DNA from 3 places in the Streptomyces sp. NPDC007808 genome. Region 2 is predicted to be linked to each of the others. Evidence: riboswitches for the same ligand, from Rfam matches in the RefSeq annotation. Region 2 holds a riboswitch; each other region holds the start of a gene.

Region 1 (7,804 bases), on a different contig from region 2:
GTCGGGCTTCCGGGACGGCTTCGCCCCGCTGCTGCCCGACACGGCCGTACCGCTCGGTGATCTCGACGCGCTGGCACGGGAGTTGCGCGGCGGTGACGTCGCCGCCCTGATCGTCGAACCCATCCAGGGCAAGGGCGTTCACGAGGCCCCGCCCGGCTATCTGCGGGGCGCCCAGGAGCTGTTGCACCGGCACAAGGCACTGCTCATCGCGGACGAGGTGCAGACCGGGCTCGGCAGGACCGGCGACTTCTACGCCTACCAGCACGAGGAGGGGGTCGAGCCGGACCTGGTGTGCGTGGCCAAGGCGTTGTCCGGGGGCTACGTGCCGGTGGGCGCCACGCTCGGCAAGGACTGGATCTTCAAGAAGGTCTACTCGTCCATGGACCGGGTGCTGGTCCACTCGGCGAGCTTCGGATCCAACGCGCAGGCCATGGCGGCCGGGCTCGCCGTCCTGTCCGTCCTGGAGAACGAGCAGATCGTCGCGAACGCGCGGGCTACCGGGGAGCTGCTCAAGTCCCGGCTCTCGGCACTCACCGGCAAGTACGAGCTGCTCGCCGACGTCCGCGGGCGGGGGCTGATGATCGGCATCGAGTTCGGCCGTCCCGACTCGCTGAAGCTCCGCAGCCGCTGGGCCATGCTGCAGGCCGCCCGCAAGGGCCTGTTCGCGCAGATGGTGGTGGTGCCGCTGCTGCGCCGGCACCGGATCCTCACCCAGGTCTCCGGGGACCACCTGGAGGTGATCAAGCTCATTCCACCGCTCATCATCGGCGAGCGCGAGGTTGACCGGTTCGTGGACGCCTTCACGGACGTGATGGACGATGCGCACAGCGGTGGCGGGCTGATGTGGGACTTCGGCAAGACGCTGATCAAGCAGGCGGTGGCCAACCGCTGAGGTCGACTCCGGGCTTTTGCCTCTGAGGCAATGAATTTGCCGCAGAGGCAAGCCTCCGGCTGAATGGAGAGCATGAGCTCTCCCGACCTCGCGCCCGAGGGCGAAACACCGGGCTCCGCCGACACCCTGCCGGCCGTCGCCCCCCGGTTGCGGGCCCTGCGCCGCCGAGCGGCGCTCACATTGGAGTCCGCCGCCCGCGCCGCCGGGCTCTCACCCGCCCACCTCTCCCGTCTGGAGACCGGGCAGCGCCAGCCGTCCCTGCCGATGCTGCTCGCGCTCGCGCGCATCTACGGTACGACCGTCTCCGAACTGCTCGGTGAGACGGTCGCCGACCGGGACGCGGTCGTGCGCGCCACCGACATGGAGCCGAGCGCGGCCGGAGGCTGGACGTACTGGCAGGCGGGCGCCGCCGGGCGCGGGATGCAGGCGCTGCGCGTCCATGTGCCCTACGGCTCTCAGGGCGACATCGTGCGTGTGCACCCCGGTGAGGAGTGGCTCTACGTCCTCAAGGGGCGGCTGCGGCTGCGCCTCGGGGACGCCACGCACCGGCTCGCGCCCGGTGACAGCGCCCACTTCGACTCGCTCACCCCGCACCGCATCGCCGCCCAGGACGAGGGCGGTGTCGAGCTGCTGTTCGTCCACACCCTGCTGCAGAGCCCCACGGCCACGCTGTGCCTGGGCCACACCCCCGGAGAGACGTCATGAGCGACATGGAGGAGAAGTTCCCACGCGGTCTGTGGGTGCGGCTCATCATCTACATCGCGGTGGGGCACGTCTTCGCCGCCTTCATCTACTTCCTGTTCGAAGCGGGCGCGAAGTAGTGCACACGGGACGGCCGGGTGTCAGTCGAGCAGCCGCTCCCGCAGCCGCTCCCGGGTCTGCGGGGTGAGCCGCAGCCCCTGCTCCAGGTAGGTGTCGACGGTGCCCCACGTCCCCTCGATCGTCTCGAAGGCCGCCGTCAGGTACTCGGCGCGCGCGTCGAACAGCGGGCTGAGCAACTCCATCACCTCGGGGGAGTAGGCCGAGGCGGCACTGCTGCTGCGGTGCACCTTGTAGCGGCGGTGCTTGGCGTTGGACTCCAGGTAGTCGGCGAGGATCGCGTCGCGCTCGACGCCGAGGGCGAGCAGCGTCACGGCGATGGACAGGCCGGCGCGGTCCTTGCCTGCGGCGCAGTGCATGAGGGCGGGGACGCTGTCCTCGGCGAGCGCGTGCAGCACCTGGGAGTGCTCGCCGGTGCGCTCCGTGATGATCATGCGGTACGAGGCGATCATCCGGTTCGCGGCCTTGCCGTCCGCGAGGATCTCCCGCAACTGGTCGAGGTCACCGTCACGGACCATCTTCCAGAACTCCGCGCCGTCCGCCGGGTCGCTCAGCGGCAGGTTCACATTGCGCACGCCGGGCAGCTCGACGTCCGGGCCCTCCAGCTTCTGGTCGGCCGCGTTGCGGAAGTCGAAGATCGTGTGCAGGCCCAGGGCGCCGAGGAAAGCGGCGTCGTCCTCGGTCGCGTGTGCCAGGTGACCACTGCGGAACAGCACGCCGTGGCGCACCCGTCGTCCGTCCACCGTCGGCAGTCCGCCCACATCGCGGAAATTGCGGACGCCGGCCAGTTCGGGCTCGGTCGACGGGATCTGCTGCGTCACGGGGGCTCCCTCCCAGTCGGCCCCGGCGGCGCGGCTCGACGATGCGGCCGGCGGGGTGCGCTCTCGACGATACGACATCGGTTCCTGAGGCAATGAGTTGTCCACAGGCGTTGCCTCGGGGTGCCCGGAGCCTTGATGATGTTGGTACTTGATGGCAGCTGTTCGAATCTGTGTGGGGAGCTCGATGCTGGAGATCTCAGCCAACGGCCGCACGTGGCTCCTGACCGGGCCGACCAGCGGATACGCCCTGCATCTGACCGACGGCGACGAGCTCCTGCACCTCCACTGGGGGCCCCGGATCGCGCTGGCCGACGCCGAGGCCCTCGCGGTGAGTCCGCTGCCGGAATACCGGCCTTTCGAGTCCCCGCTCGACGGACGCGAGGAGTACCCGGTCGAGGGTGGCCCCCGCTTCGTACGGCCGGCCCTGTCCGTGCGCACGGACGAGCGGCGCGGCACCGAATGGGGTTTCGAGCGGTACGACATCGACGGCGACGAGCTGCGGTTGCGCTTCCTCGACGGGGGTCTGCGCATCACCCTGCACTACCGGATGCGTGACGACGTCGTGGAACGCTGGGTGACCCTGGACAACGAGGGGCCGGCCCTGGAACTGCTGCGCGCCGACTCGGCCACCTGGACGCTGCCGGACCGGGACGAGTGGCGGCTGTCCCAGCTGCACGGCCGCTGGGGCGCCGAGTCCAGGCTCGTGAGATCGCCCCTCACCTACGGTGAGAAGGTCCTCGGCAGCCGCCGCGGGCACACCGGACACCAGCATCTGCCATGGGTCGCGCTCGACACGGACGCCACCGAGGAAACCGGCGAGGTCTATGGCTGCGCCCTCGGCTGGTCCGGGTCCTGGCGCATCGCCGTCGCCCAACTCCCGGACGCGCGCGTGCAGATCACCGGCGGCGCCGGACATGACGACTCCGGACTGCTGCGGCTGGGGCCGGGGGAGTCCTTCACGACACCCGTCTTCGCCGGGCTGTGGAGCGGGGGCGGCTTCGGCGCAGCGAGCCGGGCCTGGCACGCGTACCAGCGCGCGTACGTCATCCCGGACGCCGACCAGGACCGGCCGGTGCTGTTCAACTCCTGGGAGGCGACGGAGTTCGACATCTCCGAGGAGCAGCAGAGCGTGCTCGCGCGGCGGGCCGCGGCCATCGGAGTCGAGCTGTTCGTGGTCGACGACGGCTGGTTCGGGGCACGTACCAGTGACCGCGCCGGGCTCGGCGACTGGGTGCCGAACCCCGACCGCTTCCCGTCCGGGCTCAAGCCGCTCGCGGAGTACGTGCACGAGCTCGGCATGCAGTTCGGCATCTGGGTGGAGCCGGAAATGGTCAATCCAGACAGTGAGTTGTATCGCGCCCATCCATCATGGATTCAATATGAAGCGGGACGAAAGCGGACGGAATTCCGCGATCAGCTCGTACTGAACCTCGCCCGCGAGGACGTGCAGGAATACCTGTGGGAGCGACTCGACGGGCTCCTGTCCAGCGCCCCGATCGACTACGTGAAGTGGGACTTCAACCGCTGCTTCACCGATGCCGGCTGGCCCGGGGAGTCCTACCCGCAACGGCTGTGGGTCGACCATGTGCGGGCTCTGTACGGGCTGCTGGACCGGCTGCGGGCCGCCCACCCGGGCGTCGCCTTCGAGTCCTGCTCAGGTGGGGGCGGGCGGATCGACCTGGGGGTGCTGGGCCGTACGGACCAGGTGTGGACCTCGGACAACACCGACCCGCTCGACCGGCTGGCCGTCCAGCACGGCTTCAGTCAGGTCCACCCCGCCCGTGCCATGGCCGCCTGGGTCACCGACAGCCCCAACGCCATGCTCAATCATCGTGCGAGCTCCCTGCGCTTCCGTTTCGTGAGCGCCATGGCCGGGGTGCTCGGGGTCGGCGGTGACCTCGCCCGCTGGAGCGAGGAGGAACTCGCCGAAGCGCGGGAGTGGGTGGCGCTCTACAAGGAGATCAGGCCCGTGGTGCAGCACGGTGACCTCTACCGGCTGCGGCCTCCGAACGGTGGGCTGAGCGCGGTGCAGTACGTGCGCGGAGGCGACGCGGTCGTCCTCGCCTGGCTCCAGGCGCAGCGGTTCGGTGAGCCCGTCCCGGCGCTGCGCCTGCGTGCGCTCGACCCGACAGCATCGTATGAATGCCTTGAAACGGGCGAAACACACAGAGGTGCCGTAATGCTGCATCACGGACTTAAGACCGGATTGTGCGGCGACCTCGATGCGACGGTTATCCGGCTGCGCCGCATCTAGGGGATCTGTCCGAATTCGACTCCTTCATTCCAACTCGCTCCGCAGCGAAGGAAGCTGGAGCAGTGTCACGTGAGCAGCGTCATATTCGTGACGGTGCGTCGCTCGTCATGTTCACGTAATCCATATGTGTTTCAAGGGGCTTTGTGCCGGGAGGCGCCCCGATAATCAACGCAGGGTGACCGGTAATTCCCACAAGGGATCAACAGGAACGCATTCGGACGGAACCCCTCACTTGTTCCCGCGCGTCTTCCTCGCTTACGTTCGCCACCCATCCGGACGGACGCCGAATCCTGCCGCCGACCGGATTCCGCGCTAACTCACCCGTGTACGGCAGGAGCGGGGGACCCACAGGTACAACCGCCTGTTCCGGTCTCCGGAACGGCTTGGGGTCAAGTCGCGTCCCGACGCGGCCGGGCATCTCCAGCCCGCACCCGACAGCTCACCTCGCAGGCGCCGGAGAGGAATTCGCCATGCCCGCGAAGGGTAAGCACCGCCGTCCGAAGTCCCCGCGCTTCACCCGCTCCATCGCCGTCGCCGGAACCGGTGGCGCCGCTCTCGCTCTCCCGCTCATCGGTGCCACCGGCGCCCACGCCGCTCCTTCGCAGTCCGTTTCGGAAAAGGCCGTTCAGGCCCTTCCGGTCGCCGGACAGAAAGCCGCCGAGAAGAAGGAAGCGGCGAAGAAGGCGGATGTGCGGACCTATTCCGTGAAGGTCGGCGACTACCTTTCGAAGATCGCCGACGAGCAGAACGTCGAGGGCGGCTGGAAGAAGCTCTACGCCGACAACCGTGCGGCCGTCGGTGACGACCCGGCGCTGATCCACCCCGGTCTGAAGCTCACCCTCGGTGGCAAGGCCGCGCCGAGCGCCCCCAAGCCGTCGGCGCCGTCCTCCGACTCGACCGCTTCCAAGTCGTCCAAGTCGTCCAAGCCGTCCAAGTCGTCCCAGTCCTCGAAGGCCACCGCGTCGAAGGCGACCACGGCAGCGCAGAGCGCCGACACCGCCGGCGTCACCAATGGCTTCACGGCCCCCGTGGCCGGTGCCGCCGTCGGCACCGCCTACAAGGTCGCGGGCAGCATGTGGTCCAGCGGCTACCACACCGGCGTCGACTTCGTCGTCCCGACCGGTACCTCGCTGAAGGCCGTGGGCGCCGGCACGGTCGTCTCCGCCGGCTGGGCCGGCGCGTACGGCAACCAGGTCGTCATCCAGCTCGCCGACGGCCGCTACGCCCAGTACGCCCACCTGTCGTCCCTCTCGGTGTCGAGCGGCCAGTCCGTCACCGCGGGCCAGCAGGTCGGCCTCTCCGGCTCGACCGGCAACTCGACCGGCCCGCACCTGCACTTCGAGATCCGCACCACCCCGGACTACGGCTCCGACCTCGACCCGGTCGCCTACCTCCGTTCGAAGGGCGTCGCCATCGGCTGACGGTCGTCCTGCCGACGCCGCCTGCTTGACGCACATGCCTGACACACCTGCCTGACACGCAGCCGAAGGCCGGACCTCGATCGCGGGGTCCGGCCTTCGGCGTGTCCGCGGGGAGGGCGGCTCGCTGCGCCCGCAACGCACCTGACCAAAGGGTTATTCCGGGTTTGGCGAACACTTGGTAAGTGGCCTATCTCACCGCTCGTCAACCCTGCCCTACGGTCGCGTAGGTCACATTCGAAGGTGAATCATGTGCCGATGTGGCAGACGATTCGAAGAGTGACAGCAGATCAGTGATCGGGTCGTACGTCGCGGTGGGGGACAGCTTCACCGAGGGCGTCGGCGACCCCGGCCCCGACGGGGCGTTCGTCGGCTGGGCCGACCGGTTCGCGGTCCTCCTCGCGGACCGACGGCCCGAGGGCGACTTCGACTACACCAACCTCGCCGTGCGCGGCAAACTGCTCGACCAGATCGTGGCGGACCAGCTCCCGCAGGCCATCGAAATGGCCCCGGACCTGGTCTCCTTCTGCGCGGGCGGCAACGACATCATCCGGCCCGGCACCGACCCCGACGAGGTCGCCGAGCGGTTCGAGCGGGCCGTCGCCCGGTTGACCTCCGCGGTCGGCACCGTCATGGTGACGACCGGATTCGACACCCGTGGCGTGCCCGTGCTGAAGCATCTGCGCGGCAAGATCGCCACGTACAACGGCCATGTGCGGGCCATCGCCGACCGGTACGGCTGTCCGGTGCTCGACCTGTGGTCCCTGAAGACCGTTCAGGACCGGCGCGCCTGGGACCACGACCGGCTCCACCTGTCCCCGGAAGGGCACACGCGCGTGGCATTGCGCGCGGGCCAGGTCCTCGGCCTCGATGTGCCGGCCGACCCCGATCAGCCCTGGCCGCCGCTCCCGCCGCGCGGCACCCTGGAGATCCGGCGGGACGACGTCCAGTGGGCGCGCGAATTCCTGGTGCCCTGGATCGGGCGGCGACTGCGCGGAGAGTCCTCGGGTGACCATGTGACGGCCAAGGGCGCACTGTCGCCGGACGACATCAAGATGCGGATCGACGCGGTGGCTTGACACGGTGACTTGAGTCGGCGCTTCGGCGATGTGGGCCGCGCCCGGTTCCAGGGGCGCGGCCCGCACGGCCGCCGGCGCCGACCGGTCGGCGGGAGGTCGGCCGCCTCACCGCGTCGCCGCCGCCAACGCCTCCCGCTCCAGCCCCAGTTCCCGGGCCAGCGCCTCGTCCACCCAGTCCCGGGCACGCGCGCGTGACACCGCGCCGGAGTACGACGTCAACTGCACGGCGAGCCCATCGAGAAGCGCCGTGAGGCGCAGAGCCGTACCGGTGGGGTCCGGGCAGTCGAACTCACCCGCGGCCACGCCCTGCGCGAGCACCTCGGTGAGGGCGGCCTTCCACTGCCGGTCGAGGTCCCGTGTGACCTCCTGCAGCGCGGGCTCGCGCAACGCCGCGGCCCAGCCCTCGATCCACAGCCGCCAGCCCTTGGCCTGGCCGGTCGGCGCGTACCAGCGCACGGCGGCCCGCAACCGTCGCAACGCCGTCGTACGACGGCCGAGGATCTTCCGCAGACGGGTCAGAT
Region 2 (7,804 bases):
GCTGTCCGGGCTGGTCATCCTCGCCCTGGTGCGGGAGCAGACGGGCACCGAAGGCTTCCTGGTCGGGCTGGGGCTCGCCGTGCTGCCCGTGCCGCTGCTGGTCGCGTCCTTCCGCTGGCTGGACCGGGTCGAGCCGGGCCCGTGGCGCAACCTGGTGTTCTCCTTCGCCTGGGGCGCCTGTGCGGCGGCGCTGATAGCGATCATCGCCAACAGCTTCGCGACCCAGTGGATAGCGACCGCGACGGCCGACCCGTCGCACGCGGACACCCTCGGCGCGACCGTCATAGCGCCCGTCGTGGAGGAGACCGCCAAGGCCGCGGCTCTCCTGCTGGTGTTCCTCTTCCGCAGACAGGACTTCACCGGGATCGTCGACGGCGTGGTGATAGCCGGCGTCACGGCCACCGGATTCGCCTTCACCGAGAACATCCTCTACCTCGGCACCGCCTTCGGCACCGACCAGCTCACCGGCGACAGCGGCATCGCCTCCGTCACGGCGGCCACCTTCTTCGTCCGCATCATCATGTCGCCCTTCGCCCATCCGCTCTTCACCGTCCTGTGCGGCATCGGCTTCGGCGCAGCCGCCCTGTCGGGCGAGCGGCAGCACGCCCGGCGCGTCCTCCTTCCCCTCCTCGGGCTTCTGCTCGCCATGGGCATGCACGCCATGTGGAACGGCTCGTCCTCCTTCGGCGAGTACGGGTTCTTCGCCGTGTACGCGGCCTTCATGGTCCCCGCCTTCGGGCTGCTCACATGGATGGTGATCTGGACCCGGCAGCGCGAGCTGCGGACCGTGCGCGAGGAGTTGCCCGCCTACGTCGTCGCCGGGTGGCTGTCCCCCGGCGAGCCGTTCGTGCTCGGCTCGATGCGCGCGCGGCGGGTGGCCCGGCAGTACGCGCGCGGCCGTGGCGGACGGGTCGCGGCGCGGGAGGTGGCGCGGTACGAGGCGTACGCCACGTCGCTGGCGTTCCTGCGCCACCGGGGGCGCCGCGGTCGGGCCGGCGCCGACTTCGTCGGACGGGAACGGGAGTTGCTGCGGGAGCTGTGGCGCCGGCGGGAGATCGCACGGCCGGCGCTGGAGCACGCGGCCGCCACCGCGCAGCCCTGGCCGGGGCACGGGTACGGGTACGGGGCGTCGGCCCCGGCACCTTGGCAGCCGTACGGCCAGGCTCCCGGAGCGGTCCAGCGGCCGGCGTACGGGCCGGTGTACGGGGGGCCGGCGCACGATCCGGCGTACGGGCCGGTGGCGCCGTACCCCGTGAACAACCCGTACCGGACGTGACCGGGAGGGGGGCCGGCTGAGAAGACGCCGGCCCCGCCCCCTTCCCCCTCCCCGACCCCGGTCCTGATCCCGGCCCTCGCCGCCGCGCGAGTCAGGCGGACGCCGCCGTCAACCGAGCCAGCTCCTCCTCCGTCAGCCTCAGCTCGGCCACCCCGAGCAGCGCCGGGAGCTGCTCCACCGTCCGGGCCGAGGCGATCGGGGCCGTGACCGTCGGCCGGGCCGCGAGCCAGGCGAGGGCCGCCGTGGCCACCGGCACCTCGTGGGCGCGGGCGATGCCGTCCAGGGCGTCGAGCACCCGGCGTCCCCGCTCGGTCTCCAGGTGCTTGGCGGCGCCTGCGGCACGGGCGCTCCCCACCGTCGTACCGGCGCGGTATTTGCCGGTGAGGAACCCCGAGGCCAGGGCGGAGTACGGGACCGCCCCCAAGCCCTCATGCTCGGCGAGATCCCGCAGTTCGCCCTCGTAGGTGTCCCGGGAGACCAGGTTGTAGTGGGGCTGCAGGGCCACGTACCGGGCGAGGCCCTCGCTGTCGGAGAAGTCCAGGGACGCCTTCAGCCGCTCGGCGGAGATGTTGGACGCGGCGATGTGCCGGACCTTGCCCGCCTTCACCAGGTCGTCCAGGGCGCCGATGATCTCCTCGACCGGCACTTCGGGCTTGTCGAAATGGGTGTAGTACAGGTCGATGTGATCGGTGCCGAGGCGGCGCAGGGAGGCGTCGGCGGCGGCCTTGATGGTGGCCGCGCTCAGGCCCTGGAAGTCGGGGTGCTGGCTGACCTTGGTGGCGATCACGACGTCGTCCCGGTTGCCGCGCGCCTTCAGCCAGGAGCCGATGATGGTCTCGGACTCGCCGCCCCCGTTGCCCTGGACCCACGCGGAGTAGGAGTCGGCGGTGTCGACGAAGTTGCCGCCCGCCGCCGCGTAGGCGTCGAGCACGGCGAAGGACTGGGCCTCGTCGGCCGTCCAGCCGAAGACGTTGCCGCCGAGGCAGAGCGGGAAGACCCGCAGGTCGGTGGAGCCGAGTGTGCGCAGAGAGGTCATGCTTCACCTCAACCGCCACGAGGAAGTGGACCATTCCGGGGCGGCGGCGACGTTGCCGTGGACCCGGCCCTCGCGGCCGGTCCCGCACCGGCGCACGGACCGGCGGCCCTGACGTCGGGGGGTCGTCGTCAGGGCCGCCGGGGATGAGTCGTGGGGTGTCCCAAGTACCGCCTCGCGGCGGCCGGGTGTCAGACCGTCAGGCCCTTCCCGCGCAGCCAGGCCATCGGGTCGATGCCGCTCCCGCTGCCGTCGGGGTGGACCTCCAGGTGGAGGTGGGCGCCGGTCACATTGCCGGTGGCGCCCACACGGCCGATGACGTCGCCCGTGTTGACCTTCTGGCCGACGCTCACGCTGATCGAGGACTGGTGGGCGTACCAGATCTCGGTGCCGTCCTCCAGGGTGAGGACCGTCTTGTAGCCGTAGGAACCGTCCCAGCCGGCGAAGGTGATGGTGCCGGTGTGCACCGCCTTGATCAGGGTGCCGGAGGGGGCGGCGAAGTCGAGGCCCGTGTGGTAGCCGGACGACCAGTAGGCGCCGGCCTGACCGAAGGTCGAGGTGACGGTGTACGAGGAGGTCGGCAGCGCGTACTGCTTGGCCAGCTCGGCGAGGCGCTCGGCCTCGGCCTTCTTGCGAGCCTCCTCCTCGGCCGCGGCCTTCGCGGCGGCGGCCTTGGCCTCGGCCTCCTTCTCCGCCTTGGCGGCCGCGGCGGCGGCTTCCTTCTCGGCGGCAGCGACCGCTTCGGCGGCTGCCTTGCTCTCGATCTGGTCCTGCTGCTGCTCGACCTGGGCGATGATCCGGGCCCGCAGCGCCTCACCGGCGTCGCCGGTGCCCTGGGTGGTCTCCTCGGTGGTCGCGCCCATGGTGCTCAGCGCGGTGCCGGTGTCGACGGCCGGGGAGTCGTCGTCGGAGATGAGGGGCAGGTCCGGCATGGTGATGGCGACCGGCGGCTTGCCCGTCTGCGCGGTGGCCATGCCGCCCGCGCCGACGGCGGCTATGACGCCGACGCCGAGAACCGTGGAGCTGCGGGCGAGTCCCCCGCCGCGCTGCTTGGCGACGCGATGCCTGCCTCGTACGGGGCGAATGGACTCCGCGGTGGGGTTCCACTCCTCGAACGGGCCCTCGTCAGTGCGGTAGCGGTCGTAGCCGAAGGTGTCGTCGGTGCGCTGACTCGGCACGAACGGGGCTTGCGTAGCAGGCCTGTTGGACGCCACGTGGGCGTACTCCTTTCCTTCCTTCTCGCCTACCGGGTTAGCTGACGGGTTCGGAGCAGGAAGGTCTCCTACGCGCGTATACCGGCCGTGAGTCCACGGCGGCTTCAGCGCGATTCACCCCAGGGTGGTGGTTCCCCGGTTCCCGTACGGGTACAGGATTCGGCGCGTGCGCACGGAGCCGCCTCTTGTGACGGCTGGGACGACCGCGCTGCGTTATCGAACGTTAATAGACGCGGGGTACGGATTCCAAGCTGTTCTACTTGATCGTTAACGAATTTCGGGCGGACTTACGGGTCATGAGCCCCCTAAAACGGGCGAGTTGACCAGGACTCTGCAGTCACACAGGTACTGACGGTGTGTCAGTTGTTATGCGGAGGGCGGTCACCCGGTCACCGTTGGTGACAACGCGCAAGAGTCGTCACGGCGGCGAAAGCGGAGAAAAAGTCGGCCCCGAACACACTCAGGGCCGGAACTGAATCAGTTCCGGCCCTGAGCCATCAGTAGCGGGGACAGGATTTGAACCTGCGACCTCTGGGTTATGAGCCCAGCGAGCTACCGAGCTGCTCCACCCCGCGGCGATGACTCCATAGTACGCCATCCGCGGGACCCGACGCACACGGCTTTCCGGCGGCAGGCTCCCACCGGCCTTTTCACGGCAGCAGGTGCCCGTTCGGCGCCTTGGCCCGCGCCTCGAACTCGGGCAGGACCACGACGTCCACCCCCCGCTCCGCCAGCGCCCCGCTTCCGTCGGCCCCGACCACGAAGGTGTCCGGCTCCCGCCAGGCCGTCACCACCCGCCGCACCCCCGCGTCGAGGATCAGCCGCGCGCAGGGCAGCGGGCGGGACGCCCGTCGCGTGCACGGCTCCAGGCTGGTGTACACCGTCGCGTCCGCCAGTCTCGGATCGCCGGCGTCGATCTTCGCGAGGGCCGCCTCCTCCGCATGCACCACCGGGTCGCCGGCCTCCCTGGAGTGGCCGCGCGCCAGCTCGGTCCCGTCGGCGGCCACCACCACGGCCCCCACGCTGAAGGCCGTGCGCGACGGCGGGCACTGCGCCGCGAGGTCGCACGCGAGCGCCAGCCAGTGCCGGTCCGCGGCGGCGGGCAGCGTGCCGACGCCGGGCGCCGTCGGCTCGTAGCGCATCAGCACGACGTCCTCGATCCGACGGGTCTCCAGCAGCCGCAGCCGCCCGCCCTGGTACCCGCCCGGCCCGAACAGCCGTGGCGCCTGCGGGTCGCCCACGAACAACGGCGCCAGCACCAGCTGCACCTCGTCGGCCAGCCCCTGCTGGAGCAGCTGGGTGTGGATGAGGCCGCCGCCCTCCACCATCAGCCGCTCGACGCCGCGCACCTCGCGCAGGTGCGTCAGCAGGTCCCGCCAGTCCAGCTCCGCGCCCAGCGCGACCACGTCCGCCGCGACCGGGGCCCGCCGCAGCCGCTCGGCGCCCTTCTCCGTCGTGTAGACGATCTTCTCGCCGCCCGTGTGCCAGAAGTTCGCCGTCGGATCCAGCTCTCCGGAGGCGCTGACCGTGACCTTCAGCGGATACTCCGGCTTGCCCGCCGCCACCCGCGCGGCCCGTCGCTCGGCCGAGTTCACCAGCAGCCGCGGATTGTCCGCCCGGATGGTGCCGGCGCCGACGAGGATCGCGTCCACGGAGGCCCGCACCTCGTCGACCCGGTCGAAGTCGGCCGGGCCGGACAGGAGCAGCCGCTCGGCCGTGGTGTCGTCGAGGTACCCGTCCAGTGAGACGGCGGCGGACAGCAGGACGTAGGGGTACGAGGGCATCGGCGCGCTCTCCGCTCGGCGGTCTCGGTCTTGGTTCACGTGCTTGGTTCACGTGCTTGGTTCAACTCTTGGTTCAACTCTTGGTTCAAGTTTGAAACAAACCTACACTGGGGGCATGACGACTCGCTGGCTCACTCCCGAGGAGCAGCGCGCCTGGCGCGCGTACATCGCCGCCGCCGCGCTCGTGGAGGACGCGCTGGACCGGCAACTCCAGCAGGAAGCCGGCATGCCCCACCTGTATTACTCCATCCTCGCCACCCTGTCCGAGGCGCCGGAGCGCCGGCTGCGCATGACCGACCTCGCGGAACGGCTGAAGATCACCCGCAGCCGGCTGACGTACGCCGTCTCCCGGCTGGAGAAGGACGGGCTGGTGCGGCGCGAGGACTGCGGCTGGGACAAGCGCGGCAGCATCGCGGCACTCACCGAACAGGGCATGCGAACGCTGGAGCAGGCGGCACCCGGCCATGTGGAGACCGTACGGTCGCTGCTCTTCGACCGGCTGACACCGGCGCAGGTCGGACAGCTGGAGGAGATCTTCACGGCGATCGGCGCGGGCTTCCACGGGGACGGCGCGCACGCCACCGCGGACGAGGTGCCCTGGCGGCGGCGCTCCGGCAGGTCGTGCTCCTGAGGCGTTCGCCGCGCCCGTGACGTAGGCGACAAACCGATCGCCTTCCATTGCTTCAAATTTAAAGCATGGGGTAGGGTCCCGGACCATGGAGCTGCTTCAAATCTGAAGCAGATGGTCCCCGTACGGAACCCGGAGAACCCGCATGCCCGACTTCATCGCCGCCGCCACCCAGCGCGCCCGCGTCCGGGTCCCGCTGCGCTTCCACGACGGCTACCGCGCCGACGCCGAACTGGTCACCTTCCACGGCCTGGCCGACGGCCGCGAGCACGTGGCCGTGGTCCTCGGCGACCCGGCGCCCGGCACCACCCCGCTGGTCCGGCTGCACTCCGAGTGCCTGACCGGAGACGTGTTCGGATCGGCCCGCTGCGACTGCGGCCCGCAGCTGCGCGAGGCCGTCGAGCGCATCGCCGAGCGCGGCGGCGTGCTGCTGTACCTGCGTCAGGAGGGCCGGGGCATCGGCCTCTACAACAAGCTCGACGCGTACGCCCTCCAGGACCAGGGCCTGGACACCTACGCCGCCAACACCGCCCTGGGCCTGCCCGAGGACGCCCGCGACTACACGGCGGCAGCCCAGATGCTCTCCGCCCTCGGCATCGGTGAACTCGATCTGCTCTCCAACAACCCCGACAAGGCGGACCAGTTGCGCACCCTGGGTGTCGAGGTCCGCGACCGCGTCCCCACCGGCGTCTTCGCCACCCCGGACAACGTCCGCTACCTGCGCGCGAAGGTCCTGCAGACCCAGCACACGCTCCCGCTGGGCGACCTGGCCGAGCTCGGCGTGGGCTGAGCGGAAGGTGTCCGCGCACACGGCAAGAGGAAGGGCGGGTGCCCGGCCCCGGACACCCGCCCCTCAACCGTGTGCGACGGCTACGGCGTGACCTTCTCGATCGTCACGCCACCCACGCCCGCGGTCGTCCCGCGCGCGTTCACCAGCCTCACCTCGCCGAGGAGTTCACGGCCCTCGGCCACCGCCTTCGCGACCGTGACCTGCGCCGAGACCTTCGTCGTGGCGCCCGTGCCGAGCTTGACCGGCGCCGACTCGTCGACGGCGACCTTGCCGAGGACGGAGGAGAAGAACACGTCCCGGTAGTCGTACGCGGTCGAACCGGACGGCACCTCGAAGCCCACGACCTCGACGGTGTACGTACCGGCGGCCGGGTTCGCGATCGAGACGGACTCGTCCGAGTCACCGTCCGCCGACTGGCCCGCGACCTTGCCCTGGGCGTCGTACACCGTCAGGTCGAGGTCGGCGCCCGCGTCGGAGACCCCGCCGATGGCGACGTCCAGCGACGTGGTGCCCTCCGGCACCTCCAGGGTGCTGGTGTGCGTCTCGCCGCCCTTGATGGTCGGTCGCTCGGTCTTCGACGAGCCGAGGGCGCCGCCCTTCAGGGTGCCCTCGACGGCCGCCAGCTTGTTGGTCACCGTCCAGGAGGCGTCGACCGGCGTGCCGACCTTGGCCTCGGGCACGGTCACCGACTCCGGGTCGAAGGACGCGTTGTACACGGTGGCGTCCAGCTTGTACGGGTTGTCCAGCGGCACCGAGGTGCGCCGCGCGTCGACCTCGATCTCCCAGACGCCGGGCAGCGGGTCCGCGTAGGAGGCGATGTCGGTGGTCTTCGTGTCGTCGTCGGCGACCGGGACGCCGTACGGGTTGATGGCGCTGAACACCGTCCGGCTGCCCTCCTTCAGGCCGCCCAGCGTCACCTGGAGCGACTTCGCGCCCTCGGGGACGGTGACGAAGTACGACTTGAAGCCGTTGCGCTCCACCGAACCGGAGGCGGTGAAGGTGTGGTTCACCGGCTTGGAGACCACGACGGTGTTCAGGATCTGCTTGTCGACGCCGACCGTCCTCGGGTCGTCGGCCTC
Region 3 (7,804 bases), on a different contig from region 2:
ACGTGGCCGTCGACGCAGGAGTCCATCGAGGTGGAGAGGTAGACCTCGACCCCGCGGGCCTCCAGGTGCGCCTTGCCGTACTGGCCGAGCTTGGGGCCGACCTCGGGGAGGATCTTGTCGGCGGCGTCGACGAGGATGAACCGCATGTCCTCACGGGACACGTTGGTGTAGTACTTCGCCGCGTCACGGGCCATGTCCTCGACCTCGCCGATGGTCTCCGCGCCCGCGAAGCCACCGCCGATGAAGACGAAGGTGAGCGCCTTGCGGCGGATCTCCTCGTCGGTCGTGGAGTCGGCCTTGTCCAGCTGCTCCAGCACGTGGTTGCGCAGGCCGATGGCCTCTTCGATGCCCTTCATACCGATGCCCTGCTCGGCGAGGCCGGGGATCGGGAAGGTGCGGGAGACCGCGCCGAGCGCGATCACCAGGTAGTCGAAGGGCAGCTCGTACGCCTCGCCGACCAGCGGGGCGATCGTGGCGACCTTGCGGTCCTGGTCGATGGTGGTGACCCGGCCGGTGAGCACCTCCGCCTTCGGCAGCACGCGTCGCAGCGGGACGACGACATGGCGCGGGGAGATGTTGCCGGCGGCGGTTTCGGGGAGGAAGGGCTGGTAGGTCATGTACGACCGGGGGTCGACGACCGTGACGGTCGCCTCGCCGTAGCGCATCTTCTTGAGGATGCGCCGAGCTGCGTACAGGCCTACGTACCCACCGCCTACTACGAGGATCCTGGGACGCTCCGTGGTGCTCATGCCATCGAGTATCCACCCGCTCCAGGGGGGTCGCTCGTGCGCCCCTTCACAAGCTCTTCCATGCCCTGTGCTACACTCCCCGGCCCGCGTGACGCAGGTCATGGTCACGATCGGGAACCGGCCCACCCCGCGACCCGTTGTCAATGCCGCGTGAGCTGCCTCTCTGTCCCGTCGGGCCCCCTGTGAGCGGACGGAAACACCCTCCGGGGGCGGTTTACCCCGGCCCTCATACACCGCCCATCTGAACATGTTCAAGGGCCTGTTCACCCCTCGGAAGGGTCAACCGGCCCCTGTCCTTGCTTCGGGAGGGCCGAATTCCTTGTGAAGAACTTCACGAACTTTCCCGGGCGGGCACTCGCGCGCGGCGGAAAAGGGGCCCGCGAGACCCCCTCGGAGGCGCTCGTACGCCGGTCGGCGCGCTCACTCGCGCAGCCCGCTGACCAGTCGGGAACGGGTCTGGCGCACCCCTCGCGGAGGGCGGCCGCGGGCGCCGTTCACCCGTCGGCCACGCTCGGCGAGCGGAGTGGACACAACGGTGCATAACGTTCAGCCATGATCACCACACACCGAGCCCTCAAGCGGGCCTCCTCGCGAATAGTCTCTGTCGGCGCTGCCCTGGGCATTGCCCTGGCGTTGGGGGCAGCGTCGGCCGCCTCCGCCGCGGCCGCTCCCGCCCACCCCGTCGCCACCAAGGTCGCGGCCGGTGGCCATGGTCACCACCACGGACACCACCACGGTCACCACCACGGACACCACCACGGCGACGACGGGGGGTGCAGCGGCCTCATCGTCCTTCTCTGCAACTGACGGACAGCCCCCGTGGGCATAGACGACGGCCCCGTCACCTCTGGGAGGTGCCGGGGCCGTTCCGTGCCGTTCGGGGGCCGACGGTCAGCCGCCGGGCCGGCCGCCCTCGGCGTCCTCGGCCACTTTGAAGGCGATGCCGTCGAGGATGTCGTGCTCGCTGACCACGACCTCCTCCGCGCCGATCCGCTCCATGATCGCGAGCAGCACCAGGGCACCCGCCGCGATGACGTCGACCCGCCCCGGGTGCATGGACGGTACGGCCGCGCGCTCGGCGTGGGTGGAGTGCAGGAGCCAGTCGGTGATCTCCCGGACCCGGTCGCGGGTGATCCGCGAGTGGTGGATGCGGGTCGAGTCGTACCCGGGCAGGTCCTGGGCGATCGCCGACACCGTGGTGACCGACCCGGCGAGCCCCACCAGCGTGCGCGCCTCGCGCAGCGGCACCGTCTCCTCGGCGAGGTCGAGGGCCGCCTCGATGTCCGCCCGCATCGCTGCGATCTGCTCCGCGGAGGGCGGGTCGGAGACGACGCCGTCCCGGACCAGGTGACGTTCGGTCATCCGCACACAGCCGACGTCCACGGACCGTGCCGCCCGGACGTGCTCCTCGCCGACGACGAACTCGGTGGAGCCGCCGCCGATGTCCACGACGAGGTAGGGCCGGTGCAGGTCCTCCCGGCCCGCCAGCTCCTTCGTCGCCCCCGTGAAGGAGAACTCCGCCTCCTGGTCCCCGGTGATCACCTCGGGCTCGACGCCCAGGATGTCCACGACCCCGCGCACGAACTCGTCGCGGTTCTCGGCGTCCCGCGAGGCGGAGGTCGCCACGAAGCGCAGCCGCTGCGCGCCGTGCTCCTTGATGATCGCCGCGTACTCGTGACAGGCCGCGAAGGTCCGCTCCAGGGCCTCGGGAGCGAGCCGGCCCGTGCGGTCCACGCCCTGGCCGAGGCGAACGATCGTCATACGGCGGTCCAGGTCGACGAGTTGCCCGGTCAGCGGGTCGGCGTCGGCGACGAGGAGCCGGATGGAGTTGGTGCCGCAGTCGACGGCGGCGACCCGGCTCACTGGACGTCCCCCTCGGACGCCTCCGGGAGCGTCACGCAGGCTCCCTTGCGCCACCACTCGGGCAGCATCGCGAGGGCCTCGTCCCCGAGCGGGTTGACTCCGGGGCCCGCGGCCAGGGAGTGCGCCACGAGCACGTGCAGGCACTTCACCCGGTCCGGCATGCCACCGGCGCTGGGGAAGCCCTTCAGCTCCTCGATCTCGTCCCGGCGCCGGATGTAGTCCTCGTGCGCGGCACGGTACGCGGCGGCCAGCTCCGGGTCGGTCTCCAGCCGCGCCGTCATCTCCTTCATCACGCCGTTCGCCTCCAGCGTGCCGATCGCCGACGACGCCTTGGGGCACGTCAGGTAGTACAGCGTCGGGAAGGGCGTGCCGTCGGGCAGGCGCGGGGCCGTCTCGACCACGTCCGGCTGCCCGCACGGGCACCGGTGCGCGATCGCGCGCAGCCCGCGCGGCGGACGCCCGAGCTGCTGCTTGAATGCCTCGACGTCCGTGTCGGTGGGCTCGGTGCGCGGGGTGGGCGGCGGGGGCGTTTCCATGCCTGTCTTTCTATCGGTTTCTCGCCGGCGACGGGTCGGCCGGTCCGGGCGATCGGTTCGCCCGGACCGGCCGGCCTCGCTGCTCTCGCCGGTTTCTCGGTCTCGCTGGTCTCAGTGGTCGGCGGCGTCGGCCTTGTCGACCCCGTCCCAGATGTCGGTGTACCAGGGGCGGTCGGCCGCGCCCTGGTCGGTCCGCGACTGCCGGGCGGCGTCCGGGTCGATCACCACGAACCCGGTCTCGCCGGGCATCACATAGTGCAACCGCTCCCGGATCCGCTGCTCGGCGTAGGCGTCGTCCTGCCAGCGTGCCTTGGTGTCGCGCAGTTGCTCGACCCGCTCGGCGGCCTCCTGCTTCTGGCGCTTCAGGTCGGCGATCTCGGCCCGCTGGGAGACGTACTGCCTTATGGGGTAGGCCAGCGCCACCACCATGGAGCAGACGACCAGCGCGAGCAGGGCGGCGCGTCCGGTGAGCCTGGAGCGCCGGGCCTGCCGCTTGGTCTGGGAGCGGTAGACACGGGCAGCCGTCTGCTCGCCGAGCAACCGGATCCTGGTCGCGGTGGAGAACCGGTCCCGGTCCTTGACGGCCATGTCCCGCCTCCCGTTTCACACGCGTACGTCCCCGCACACGGTACGGGACCGGTACGGGGACGTACGTACGACTGGCTAAGGATTGACCCTTTACGGCTCAGCCCTTGAAGCGCGGGAAGGCGCTGCGGCCGGCGTACACCGCGGCGTCGTCGAGGATCTCCTCGATGCGCAGCAGCTGGTTGTACTTGGCGACGCGGTCCGAGCGGGCCGGGGCGCCGGTCTTGATCTGGCCGCAGTTCACGGCGACGGCGAGGTCGGCGATGGTGACGTCCTCGGTCTCGCCGGAGCGGTGGGACATCATGCACTTGAAGCCGTTGCGCTGGGCCAGCTCGACGGCGTCCAGGGTCTCGGTGAGCGAACCGATCTGGTTGACCTTGACCAGCAGGGCGTTGGCGGCGCCCTCCTCGATGCCGCGGGCGAGGCGCTCGGGGTTGGTGACGAACAGGTCGTCGCCGACGAGCTGGACCTTGTCGCCGAGGCGCTCGGTGATGGTCTTCCAGCCGTCCCAGTCGTCCTCGAACAGCGGGTCCTCGATGGAGACGAGCGGGTACGCGTCGACGAGCTCCGCGTAGTAGTCCGTCATCTCGGCGGCGGAGCGCTCCTTGCCCTCGAAGACGTAGACGCCGTCCTTGTAGAACTCGGAGGCGGCGACGTCGAGCGCCAGGGCGATCTGCTCGCCGGGGGTGTAGCCGGCCTCCTTGACGGCCTCCAGGATGAGGTCGAGGGCGGCGCGGTTGGAGTCCAGGTTCGGGGCGAAGCCGCCCTCGTCGCCGAGACCGGTGTTCAGGCCCTTGCGCTTCAGCACCTTCTTGAGGGTGTGGTAGACCTCGGCGCCCCAGCGCAGCGCCTCGGAGAAGGTCTCCGCGCCGATCGGGGCGATCATGAACTCCTGGATGTCCACGTTGGTGTCGGCGTGCGAGCCGCCGTTCAGGATGTTCATCATCGGCACCGGCAGCAGGTGCGCGTTGGGACCGCCCAGGTAGCGGAAGAGCGGGAGGTCGCTGGCCTCGGAGGCGGCGTGGGCGACGGCGAGCGAGACGCCGAGGATGGCGTTGGCGCCGAGGGAGCCCTTGTTGTCGGTGGCGTCCAGGTCGAACATGGCCTGGTCAATCAGGCGCTGCTCGGTGGCGTCGTAGCCGACCAGCTCCGGGCCGATCTGCTCGATGACCGCGAGGACGGCCTTCTCCACACCCTTGCCCAGGTAGCGGTTGGGGTCACCGTCGCGGAGCTCGATGGCCTCGAAGGCGCCGGTGGAGGCGCCGGACGGGACGGCGGCACGACCCGTGCTGCCGTCGTCGAGGCCGACCTCGACCTCGACCGTGGGATTGCCTCGGGAGTCCAGGATTTCCCGGGCTACGACGACGTCGATGGACGGCACGAGCATCTCCTTCTTGGGATGTGACGCGATGTGTCGCTGGTGGTGCGGGCACGGGGCCTCGCGCCTAGAGCCTAACCGCCCCCGGGACATCGGTCGGCGAGCGACCGTCCCGTGGACAGACTGACGGTACACATTGTTCCCAGGCGGAACAAAGAGCTTCCGGATGACGGACAGGAAACGAATCCGCAGCGAAGGCCGACGCAAGGATGCACCCGTGCCGTCGGGCGACCGGACGCGGACAGAGAAAAGCCCCGCCCCGGCGCGTACGGGGGAACACGCACCGGAGCGGGGAGTCCGTGGGGACGGGGGGGGCGGCCCTCACGGGGTCCTGACTCTGAGGTCCACGGATGTGAGGGCGCCGGGGTTCAGCTTTCGGCCCGCACTACTTCAGGTGCAGCTGCTGACCCGGGTAGATCAGGTTGGCGTCCTGGACGATGTCCTTGTTCAGCTGGAAGAGCTTCTCCCAGCCGCCCTTGACGTCGTGCTCCTGGGCGATCGAGCTGAGGGTGTCACCCTTGGCGACCTTGTACTCGCCGTCGCCCTTCTTGACCTTCTTGCCGGTCGGGGTGGTGACGGTCTTGTCCTTCTCGGCGGCCGGGCGCTCGGCGGAGCGGGAGGCCGACTGCTGCTCGGTGGAGCGGGTGGTGGTCTCGGAGCTCTGCGAGGAGTCGCTCGACGAGGCGCCGGAGTAGGCGGCGTTCGACAGGCCGGTGCCGCAGTGCGGCCAGGCACCCTTGCCCTGACCGGCGAGGACCTTCTCGGCTATCTCGATCTGCTGGGCCTTGGTGGCCTGGTCGGCGGTGGAGGCGTACTTGGTGCCGCCGTACGCGGCCCAGGTCGAGGCGGAGAACTGCAGACCGCCGTAGTAGCCGTTGCCGGTGTTGATCGACCAGTTACCGCCGGACTCGCACTGGGCGACGGCGTCCCACTCGGAGGCGGTGGCGGCCGAGGCGCTGCCCGCGGCCATCAGCGGGGCGGCGACGGCGGCGGCGCCGGTGACGCCGACGACGGCGATGGCACGGACGGCCTTGGACGGACGACGGTGCTTGCCCTTGCTGGAAAACAGCATGGAGAGATCCCCTCACCGACGCCTACGAGGTGAGCTGTCGGGTTCGGGCCGGTTGAGTTGCCCGGCCGCGCACGCTCGCCTCTCGGCTGCTGTTGCGCGGCTTCACCCCGAGCCGGCTCCGGCCGTGCGGCCCCGAAGGGCCTCAACTGCCGGACCCGGCGCAAACCTTGGGTCCCCCGCTCCTGCCTACGGCGCTTGACGCGACGACTGTTCCCGTACGGCCGCCGGCAGGATTCGGCGTGACGGCCATCGGGGCCCGCACTGGTGGCGAGCGGTCACGACCGTAGACACGCGATTCGCGGAATTTCAAAGACGATCAGGGCTTCTGAGATCTATCTCTCACTACATTTAAAACGGACATTCAGGAGCGAAACGTGACGCGAACTCCCGCAGTTTTTCGCCCTGTTCGGCCCCTATTCGGTCGGGACGTCCAGGGTCTGACCGGGGAAGATGTCGTTGGCGTCGGCGCCGATGGCGTCCTTGTTCGCGTCGTACAGCGCACGCCATCCGCCGTCGAGCTCAAGGGAGTCGGCGATGGAGGCCAGGGTGTCCCCCGGGCGGACGCTGTACGAGGCGTGGCGGCCGGAGGGCTTGGCGGCGCCGTCGACGACCTCGCTCTCGTCGGCACTGGCTCCGCGATGACGCCCGGAGCCGGTGGTCGCGTCCTCGATCGACCCGGTGTCGACCAGGCTCCAGGAGCCCGCGGACTGCCCCAAGTCGTCCCGATTGTCCCCCTTGGGGGCTTCTACGGGAGAGCTGTCCGGCGACTGCGCGACCCGGGAGTCGGGCGACGCGTCCGCCTTTTCGGACTTTTCGGCCTGCGGGGATGACGAGGGAGACGATGAGGAGCTATCGGGCGATTCGGACGATTCATCAGAAGAGCCGCTCGGCGAGTTCGAGTCACCCGACGGAGTCGAGGCGTCGGAAGAGTCCGAAGAACCGGAAGAGTCGGATGAAGTCGATGAATCAGATGGGTTGGACCTGTTGGGTGATCCGGATGAATCGGACCGACCTGGCGAGTCAAGCAATCCGGATGACCCGGACACCTCGGACGGCGAGTCCTCCTCCACACCGGTGTCCAGGTCGACCGACCCCGACTCCTTGGTGAGGCCGTTGAGCACCGCGCATGTGCCCCAGGGGCTGGTTCCGCGGTCCGCGAGGATCTCCTGCGCCACCGCGATCTGCTGGGAACGGCTCGCCAGGTCGGGGCTCGCCGCGTAGTCGAGACCGCCGTACTCGTCCCATTCGTCCTGGGTCAACTGCAGGCCGCCGTACTGCCCGTTGCCGGTGTCCGCGCTCCAGGATCCACCGCTCTCGCAGTCGGCCACCTTGTCCCAGACCGTACCGTCGGCCGCGCTCGCCCCCGTGGCACCGAGGAGCGGGATGGCGATGGCGGAGCCGGTCACTCCGGCCGCGACCAGGAGTGCCGGCGCCTGACGGGGGCGACGGTGACGACCGTTCCCGGAGAGCATGCGGGGACCTTTCACGAGACAGCAGTGACCGCGGCGCGTGAAGCGTGGGCGCCGTCGTTGATCCGTGAACGTATAGGCAGACGATCACTTGTCACAAGTTAATGCCGCGCAGATCACGTGAAGATCACAGAGGTGAGTGCGTGTCACGT

What was found. A riboswitch is a leader RNA that binds a small molecule or an ion and turns the genes downstream of it on or off. The one in region 2 is predicted to bind cyclic di-AMP.
Region 1: linked by a shared signal. The riboswitch ahead of ACFYNL_RS22355 (peptidoglycan DD-metalloendopeptidase family protein) and the one ahead of ACFYNL_RS15835 (M23 family metallopeptidase) in region 2 are both predicted to bind cyclic di-AMP.
Region 3: linked by a shared signal. The riboswitch ahead of ACFYNL_RS28035 (transglycosylase family protein) and the one ahead of ACFYNL_RS15835 (M23 family metallopeptidase) in region 2 are both predicted to bind cyclic di-AMP.

The regions. Positions count from the first base shown of each region.
Region 1 is NZ_JBIAEQ010000005.1:690,102-697,905, reverse strand. Features, by position in the region: gene ACFYNL_RS22380 (aspartate aminotransferase family protein) at 1-892, shown strand, start outside; gene ACFYNL_RS22375 (helix-turn-helix domain-containing protein) at 965-1,597, shown strand; gene ACFYNL_RS22370 (DUF6126 family protein) at 1,594-1,713, shown strand; gene ACFYNL_RS22365 (tyrosine-protein phosphatase) at 1,735-2,532, opposite strand; gene ACFYNL_RS22360 (alpha-galactosidase) at 2,717-4,786, shown strand; cyclic di-AMP (ydaO/yuaA leader) riboswitch at 5,087-5,252, shown strand; gene ACFYNL_RS22355 (peptidoglycan DD-metalloendopeptidase family protein) at 5,257-6,207, shown strand; gene ACFYNL_RS22350 (SGNH/GDSL hydrolase family protein) at 6,498-7,283, shown strand; gene ACFYNL_RS22345 (TetR/AcrR family transcriptional regulator) at 7,389-7,804, opposite strand, start outside.
Region 2 is NZ_JBIAEQ010000004.1:20,471-28,274, forward strand. Features, by position in the region: gene ACFYNL_RS15825 (PrsW family intramembrane metalloprotease) at 1-1,276, shown strand, start outside; gene ACFYNL_RS15830 (aldo/keto reductase) at 1,368-2,312, opposite strand; gene ACFYNL_RS15835 (M23 family metallopeptidase) at 2,501-3,523, opposite strand; cyclic di-AMP (ydaO/yuaA leader) riboswitch at 3,535-3,698, opposite strand; tRNA gene ACFYNL_RS15840 (tRNA-Met) at 4,025-4,098, opposite strand; gene ACFYNL_RS15845 (dihydrofolate reductase family protein) at 4,174-5,307, opposite strand; gene ACFYNL_RS15850 (MarR family winged helix-turn-helix transcriptional regulator) at 5,423-5,938, shown strand; gene ribA (GTP cyclohydrolase II) at 6,081-6,725, shown strand; gene ACFYNL_RS15860 (S8 family serine peptidase) at 6,806-7,804, opposite strand, start outside.
Region 3 is NZ_JBIAEQ010000007.1:548,897-556,700, reverse strand. Features, by position in the region: gene ACFYNL_RS28065 (NAD(P)/FAD-dependent oxidoreductase) at 1-749, opposite strand, end outside; gene ACFYNL_RS28060 (hypothetical protein) at 1,302-1,556, shown strand; gene ACFYNL_RS28055 (exopolyphosphatase) at 1,641-2,612, opposite strand; gene ACFYNL_RS28050 (DUF501 domain-containing protein) at 2,609-3,148, opposite strand; gene ACFYNL_RS28045 (septum formation initiator family protein) at 3,260-3,736, opposite strand; gene eno (phosphopyruvate hydratase) at 3,834-5,114, opposite strand; gene ACFYNL_RS28035 (transglycosylase family protein) at 5,497-6,183, opposite strand; cyclic di-AMP (ydaO/yuaA leader) riboswitch at 6,188-6,387, opposite strand; gene ACFYNL_RS28030 (transglycosylase family protein) at 6,597-7,655, opposite strand.